One region of the Shewanella sp. 2_MG-2023 genome, then DNA from elsewhere that is predicted to be linked to it. Evidence: predicted binding sites of a transcription regulator. Region 1 holds the regulator's gene; the other holds the start of a gene.

Region 1 (4,196 bases):
CTGATTTAAATGCCGAAGAATTAGAGCTTTTAAGTCAAGTAGAAGGAACGTATGAAGCAAAGTAATAACCTTACTGTCTCACTACAACATTTTGTAAAGTTGAGCCTAGTTGGAATAAGCCTAATTGGAATGACTGGCGTTAACGCTAAAGAAGGCGATCTACAACAAGAGCTAAAAGTCGCAGCTGTGAGCCAAAAAGCAGACATTAAAAATAACCAAGTTATTTTCTTTGGCCCTGTTAACGTCACCCAAGGCACGATTAACATTAATGCAGATGAATTGCGCGCATTTAGTGAAGAGTCTGGCGGTCAAAAAACCATGGTTGCCACCGGTAATCCGGCTACATTCTCGCAAGAGTTAGATGATGGTCGTATTGGTACAGCCAGTGCCAATGAAATCAGATATGAGCTAGCCAGCAGTATTTTAACCTTAAAAGGTAACGCTAAACTTGATCAAGCAGGTAGCCAAGTTACCGGTAACCTCATCAGTTATAATATTGAAAAACAGCAATTGATCGCTGAAAGTACTGGCGACGGAAAAGACCGAGTCATCACAATTTTCCAGCCTGAAAACTATCCTGATTTAAATGAATCGAAAGACACTTCAGAGCAACCAGATAGCGCCTCATCTGAGCCTGTTTCAACAGAAGAAGTCACAGAGCAAGCACCTGAAGAAACAGTTGAGAAGTTAATTGAAAATCAATCTGATGCCGTTATCGAAAACACTGAAAATGGTTTAGATTCGGCAGCAGCAACTGAATCTGAAACACCTGCAATAGCTAAACCTGCATCAATTGATGAGCAACCAGCTTCAGATGCATTACCTGAAACACCAGCGCTAGAGCAAACTCAATAATGACCCAAATTACCTTAACAGCTGAAAACTTGGCTAAAAGCTACAAAAGTCGCCAAGTGGTCAAAAATGTCAGTCTTACCGTTAAAACAGGTCAAATTGTTGGGCTATTAGGGCCAAATGGTGCAGGTAAAACCACCACCTTTTATATGGTCGTTGGCTTAGTTAAAAGTGATAAAGGCCGCATATTAATTGATTCAGATGATCTCACGGCAGATCCAATGCACCTGCGTGCACGCAAAGGCATTGGTTATTTACCGCAAGAAGCCAGCATTTTTCGCAAGTTAACCGTACACGATAATATTATGGCGGTGTTGCAAACCCGCAAAAGTTTAACGACTGAGCAGCGCATCGAAGAGTTAGAGCACTTATTAGAAGAGTTTAATATTACTCACATTCGCGATAGCCAAGGTATGGCATTATCGGGTGGTGAACGTCGACGTGTTGAAATCGCACGCGCATTAGCGGCAAATCCTAAGTTCATTCTGCTAGATGAGCCTTTTGCCGGTGTCGATCCTATCTCTGTGATAGATATCAAGAAAATTATTCAACAATTAAAAAATCGTGGACTTGGAGTACTCATTACCGACCATAATGTTCGTGAAACGCTTGATGTATGTGAGCGCGCGTATATTGTTAGCCACGGTGATTTAATTGCAGAAGGCACGCCTGCTGAAATCTTAGACAATCAGCAAGTCAGGTCAGTATACTTAGGTGAGCAATTCAAGCTATAGTTAGCATTCTTTAGTGCACAATATGGCATGTCGCGACCAGTATCAGTCCCACTTTTTAGTGCAATGTTCTAGACTGAACTTAAGCCAAGGTTAAGCTTAAGCCTAGAAGCAGTTTAAAAAGGTGCTAGACCCACACAATTGTTAGTCGCGATGATGAAACTCAATTAGGGATAAGCGGTAAATGAAAGCCTCACTCCAACTTAAAATGGGTCAACACCTGACTATGACCCCACAGTTGCAACAAGCCATTCGCTTATTGCAACTTTCCTCATTGGAGCTACAGCAAGAAATTCAACAAGCACTTGACTCAAATCCACTCCTTGAGCTCGAAGATGAGTTTGCTAAAGCAAAAGAACCTGTAAAAGAAAACGCCCAGCAAACCGATACTGATTTTAGTGATAACAGCCAAGTGACTGTTGAAAAAGACACCTCAACCGTAGACACCACTGAATCGTTGACCAAAGAATCCATGCCTGACGAATTACCAATGGATACCACATGGGATGAAGTTTACACAGCATCCCCAAGTTCAGGTTCTGGCGCAGTGGCTCGTGATGACGATATGCCTTTTCAGGGTGAAACCACAGAAGGCTTATATGAGCATTTAGAGTGGCAAAAAAATCTCACCCCTTTTTCTGAAAACGATCTGGTAATTGCTACAGCGATTATCGATGCCGTTGATGAACGTGGTTACTTAACCCAAACAACTGAAGACATATTGCAAGCTTTAGGCCTAGAAGATATTGAACTCGATGAAGTTGAAGCTGTACTCAAACGAGTACAGCATTTTGATCCTGTAGGCGTTGCAGCAAGAGATTTAAGCGAATGCTTGATGATTCAGCTTGGCCAATACCCTAATGAAATACCTTGTATCGATAACGTTAAGCTACTGATTGCAGAACACCTAGACTTAATTGCAGGCCGCGACTTTAGATTATTAATGCGTAAAACCAAGCTTAAAGAAGATGATTTACGCGAAGCGATTCAATTTATTCAAACGCTTAACCCACGTCCAGGGTTACAGATCACTCCTATTAAAGATGAATATGTCATTCCTGATGTGACAGTGTTTAAAAAGAGTGGCCGTTGGGTCGTTGAGTTAAATCCAGATAACATGCCAAAAATTGGTGTGAATCAGCAATATGCAGCAATGGCAAAAGGCTCAGCAAACCAATCAGACAGCCAATTTATCCGTGGTCATTTGCAAGAAGCGAAATGGTTTATCAAAAGTATTGAAAGCCGCAATGAAACCTTATTAAAAGTGGCTAATTGTATTGTGCAATTTCAACAAGGCTTTTTTGAGTTTGGCGAAGAAGCAATGAAGCCAATGGTACTTAATGACATTGCTGAAGCCGTTGAAATGCATGAATCAACCATTTCGCGTGTCACGACACAAAAGTATATGCACACCCCTAGGGGACTTTTTGAACTAAAATATTTCTTCTCAAGCCATGTGAGTACTGATGATGGCGGAGAGTGTTCTTCTACTGCAATTCGTGCCTTTATAAAGAAGCTTGTTGCAGCGGAAAACCAGCAAAAGCCACTTAGCGATAGTAAAATGGCGACGCTATTGGCAGAACAAGGGATCAATGTTGCTCGGCGTACGATCGCCAAATATCGTGAAGCAATGCTCATCCCTCCCTCAAACCAACGCAAAAGCCTATAAGCCTTTGTTATTGGAGGATGATCTATGCAAATTAACCTGACTGGGCACCATGTGGAAATTACTCAATCTTTACGTGAGTATGTACAAACTAAGTTTTCAAAGCTTGAACGACACTTCGAACAGATCAATAATGTTCACGTTGTGCTCAATGTTCAAAAGCTGCAACAAATTGCAGAGGCAAAATTACACCTCAAAGGAGGTGAAGTTTTTGCGGTATCACAGAACGCTGATATGTATGTTGCAATTGACGCCCTGATCGACAAATTAGATCGTCAGGTAATTAAACACAAAGAGAAGTTAATTAAACACTAACGATGGAACTTCGCACCATTCTGCAGCCGGCGTGCACTACCTGCGCCACGCCGGGCAGTAAGAAAAAAGTACTGGAACTTATCAGCGATTTAATGGCTGCCCAGTACCCAACCCTATCTTCACAGGCTATTTTTGAAAGTTTAATAGCACGTGAAAAAATGGGTAGTACAGGTATAGGAAATGGCATTGCGATTCCTCATGGTCGATTAACTGATATCGAAGAACCGATAGCAATTTTGATCAAGTGTGAAGAAGGCATTGAGTTTGATGCTATCGACAAGAAACCCGTGGATATATTATTTGCGCTGTTAGTTCCTTCTGATCAATGCCAACAGCATTTAAGTACGCTGTCGAGTATGGCTGAAAAACTGAGCGATAAATTAATCCTTAAGCGACTTCGAAAGAGTCATGACGCTACAGAACTTTATCAGGTTATAACTGCATGAAACTTGTCATCGTATCAGGACGATCAGGCTCAGGTAAATCAGTAGCACTAAGGGTATTAGAAGATTTAGGTTATTACTGTGTTGATAACCTACCTTTACCACTTATTGGTAGTTTACTTGAACAGCTCAAAGGCAATAACGACCTTGTCGCGATTAGCGTCGACGTTCGTAATATTGAAGAGCAAG
Region 2 (4,196 bases), on a different contig from region 1:
GTTACTTCTACTAATTCGTCATCATCGATGAACTCAAGTGCTTGCTCAAGTGTCATTTCGATATGTGGAGTCAGTACTTGTGCTTCATCTGTACCAGATGCACGCATGTTAGTAAGTTGCTTACCTTTCAAACAGTTAACTGTTAAGTCATTTGCACGAGCGTGTAAACCAACTACTTGACCTTCGTATACTTCAGCAGCGTGTCCAATAAATAGACGACCACGTTCTTGAAGGTTAAATAATGCGAATGTCAGTGCTTTACCAGTAGCGTTAGAAATCAATACGCCACGAGCACGTTGACCAATATCGCCGCCTTTCACTGGACCGTAATGGTCAAATGAATGGTAGATAAGACCAGTACCAGAAGTCGCAGTCATGAATTCAGTTTGGAAACCGATTAAGCCACGGCTAGGGATAACGAAGTCGATACGTACACGACCCTTACCATCTAACTGCATGTCACGCATGTCACCTTTACGGGTACCAAGCTTTTCGATAACACTACCTTGATGCTCTTCTTCAACATCTACAGTTAATGTTTCGAATGGTTCACACATCACGCCATCGATTTCTTTTTCGATAACTTCTGGACGAGATACTGCTAACTCGTAACCTTCACGACGCATGTTTTCAATTAGGATACCTAAGTGTAATTCACCACGGCCTGATACGCGGAAACGATCCGGAGATTCAGTTTCTTCAACACGTAGTGCAACGTTATGAACTAGCTCTTGCTCAAGACGCTCAAGGATATTACGTGAAGTGACGTACTTACCTTCTTTACCAGCGAATGGAGAAGTGTTGACTTGGAAAGTCATTGTTAGTGTTGGCTCATCTACAGACAACGGAGGTAGCGCTTCTAATGTAGAAGGCGCACAGATTGTGTCTGAGATTTGTAATTGGCCAAGACCAGTAATTGCAATGATGTCACCAGCGTTAGCTTCAGCAACTTCGTGACGGTCAAGACCCATGTAACCTAATACTTGGCCCATTTTACCGTTACGAGTTTTGCCATCAGCGCCAACAACAGTCACTTGTTGGTTGGTCTTGATGCTACCACGCTTAATACGACCAATACCGATAACACCCACGTATGAGTTGTAATCGATTTGAGAGATTTGCATTTGGAAGTCACCTTCCGCATCAGCATCAGGAGAAGATACTTTCTCTACAATTGTTTGGAAAAGTGGTGTCATGTCTTCGCTAGTTTCATCAGGATCTAATGAAGCGAAACCATTTAATGCAGAAGCATATACGATTGGGAAATCTAACTGTTCGTCAGTTGCACCTAAGTTGTCGAATAAGTCGAATACTTGGTCAATAACCCAATCAGGACGAGCACCAGGACGGTCAATCTTGTTAATAACAACGATTGGCTTAAGGCCCTGTGCGAATGCTTTTTTAGTTACGAAGCGAGTTTGTGGCATTGGGCCATCAACTGCATCAACTAATAATAAAACAGAATCTACCATAGATAGAACACGTTCTACTTCACCACCGAAATCGGCGTGACCAGGAGTGTCTACGATGTTAATACGGTAGTCGTTCCATTTGATGGCTGTATTCTTAGCCAGAATGGTGATACCACGTTCTTTTTCAAGATCGTTAGAATCCATTACACGTTCTGTGGCTTCACCTCGACTTTCAAGGGTGCCAGACTGAGCCAAAAGCTTATCTACCAAGGTTGTTTTGCCATGGTCGACGTGAGCAATAATGGCGATATTACGTAAATTCTCTAACACGGATAAAACCTCTATACCATCAAATAAAAATAGGAGTTTATAGGACTAATAAGTATAGCCACCATAAAAAAGCGTGCCATTCTACTCCAGCAAGGCTTGAGTAGATAGGATTATTTTTGAACACTTGCTTATTTATAAAAATTTAAGCTTTAAAGATAGAAGATAAAATTCAAAAAGGATCATATTGCCGCAATAAAGTGACGCTTTAATGAACTAGATCAATGATGGCGTTAAAACCAATGCACCGAAATGGACTTTTGCACCATTAGTGCGCATAGTGGTGCACCGAAGTTGTGCGTTATTAGTGCCTTACGCGAGAGGGATATTTTTATTGTATTTTAAATCAATGCCTTATCTTTCTGGCATGAAAGTCGCTTATAACAAATCAAATTCGAAAGCAGACGTGATGTCTGACGAATAACAAGATTACATTAAGGGACAACCCTTTACCCTACCGGAGGCTTAAGAATGTCAGTTGAATCAATCCTAAAACAAATTGAAGAACTAGAAGTTAAGTTCGTAGATTTACGTTTTACAGACACTAAAGGTAAAGAGCAGCACGTCTCTATTCCTTCTCATCAAGTGAACGATGACTTTTTTGAAGATGGCAAAATGTTTGATGGTTCATCTATCAACGGTTGGAAAGGCATCAACGAATCTGACATGGTGTTAATGCCAGACCCTTCTTCTTTCTTATTAGATCCTTTCACTGAAGAAGTTACTGGTCTTATTCGTTGTGACATTTTAGAGCCAGCGACAATGACGGGTTACGAACGTGATCCACGTTCAATCGCTAAAAAAGCTGAAGAATACCTAAAGTCTACTGGTATTGCTGACACTGTATTAATTGGTCCAGAGCCAGAATTCTTCTTATTCGACGACGTTAAGTTTGGCACTGACATGTCAGGTACTTTCGTTAAAGTTGACGCGAAAGAAGCAGCATGGAACTCAGGTACAAGCTACGAAGACGGCAACACAGGTCACCGTCCATTCGTTAAAGGTGGTTACTTCCCAGTTGCACCAGTAGATTCATCACAAGACATTCGTAGTGCAATGTGTCTAATTCTTGAAGAATTAGGTCAAGTAGTTGAAGCGCATCACCACGAAGTTGCTACAGCTGGTCAAAACGAAATTGCTACACGTTTCAACACGCTTTCAAACAAAGCGGATGAAATCCAAATCATGAAGTATGTGGTTCATAACACTGCTCATGCATACGGTAAAACAGCGACATTCATGCCTAAGCCAATTGTTGGTGATAATGGTAGTGGTATGCACGTTCACCAATCTTTAGCTAAAGACGGTGTTAACTTATTCTCTGGCGACAAGTACGCTGGTTTAAGTGAACTAGCTCTTTACTACATCGGTGGTATCATCAAGCATGCTCGTGCATTGAACGCATTCACTAACCCAAGCACAAACTCTTACAAGCGTCTTGTTCCACATTTCGAAGCGCCTGTAATGTTAGCTTACTCAGCGCGTAACCGTAGTGCTTCAATCCGTATCCCAGTGGTACCAAGCCCGAAAGCACGTCGTATCGAAACACGTTTCCCAGATCCAACCGCTAACCCATACTTAGCATTCGCAGCGCTGCTTATGGCTGGTCTTGACGGTATCCAAAACAAGATTCACCCAGGTGAAGCAATGGATAAAGATTTATACGACCTACCTGCTGAAGAAGCAGCTGAGATCCCACAAGTTGCAACTTCTCTAGAGAATGCACTTGAGAACTTAGCAGCTGACCACGAATTCTTAACGAAAGGTGATGTATTCAGTAAAGACTTTATTGAATCTTACATAACTCTTAAAAATGAAGAATGTGAGCAAGTATCTCGTACTACTCACCCAATGGAATTCCAACTTTACTACTCTCTATAAGTAGAAGTTGTTTAACGCAGATGCAGTTTGATTAAGCTCATCAACAGTTAACGAAAAAGCCTTTACTGGTTTCAGTAAGGGCTTTTTTATTGCCTGAACATTCATCGTTTTATCCAACTCAACCAAGATGCTTCTGTATTTATAAACACAAACCCTCATTCTCAAATGGTATGTATCAATATGTATCAGATAACTTTTGGTTATGAGTGTTATAAAGATTAACAATTATTCACTTAACAATTGAGTCATTAATATACACCCCATAACAAGCGCTTACGAAGTCAGGTGACTGGTAATGCGACAAGATGGGACCACTCATCGTCATGATTCAAATTAATGAGAGAATACAAATGAAAGTTAAATTAATCGCTACTTTAGTCTCAGCCGCTTTAATGACAGCATGTTCATCGACTGGTTCTAGTGGAAACAATTCTACGCCTTCGCCAGAGTTACCAGTTTCACCAGAAATTGTTAACCCAATTGAAGATGGTACTCCAGGCCAAGGTCCAGAAGATACTCCTAGCCGTCCAATTGAAGATGGTGTTCCAGGCCAAGGTCCAGAAGTAGACCCAAGCA

The links. The regulator sigma-54, encoded in region 1, starts transcription at its own class of promoters, with help from an activator protein. The targets are predictions, from matches to a motif close to GTTGGCACGNNNNTNGNNT.
Region 2: glnA (glutamate--ammonia ligase) is a predicted target of sigma-54. The motif match lies at 2,101-2,119, and genes of this name have one in related genera.

Annotation. Positions count from the first base shown of each region.
Region 1 is NZ_JAUOSO010000023.1:55,362-59,557, forward strand. It holds gene lptC (LPS export ABC transporter periplasmic protein LptC) at 1-65, shown strand, start outside; partial or broken gene lptA (lipopolysaccharide transport periplasmic protein LptA) at 52-582, shown strand; gene lptB (LPS export ABC transporter ATP-binding protein) at 855-1,586, shown strand; gene Q4600_RS19090 (RNA polymerase factor sigma-54) at 1,768-3,252, shown strand; gene hpf (ribosome hibernation promoting factor) at 3,277-3,564, shown strand; gene ptsN (PTS IIA-like nitrogen regulatory protein PtsN) at 3,567-4,010, shown strand; gene rapZ (RNase adapter RapZ) at 4,007-4,196, shown strand, end outside.
Region 2 is NZ_JAUOSO010000028.1:434-4,629, reverse strand. It holds gene typA (translational GTPase TypA) at 1-1,742, opposite strand, end outside; gene glnA (glutamate--ammonia ligase) at 2,211-3,620, shown strand; partial or broken gene Q4600_RS19970 (hypothetical protein) at 3,971-4,196, shown strand, end outside.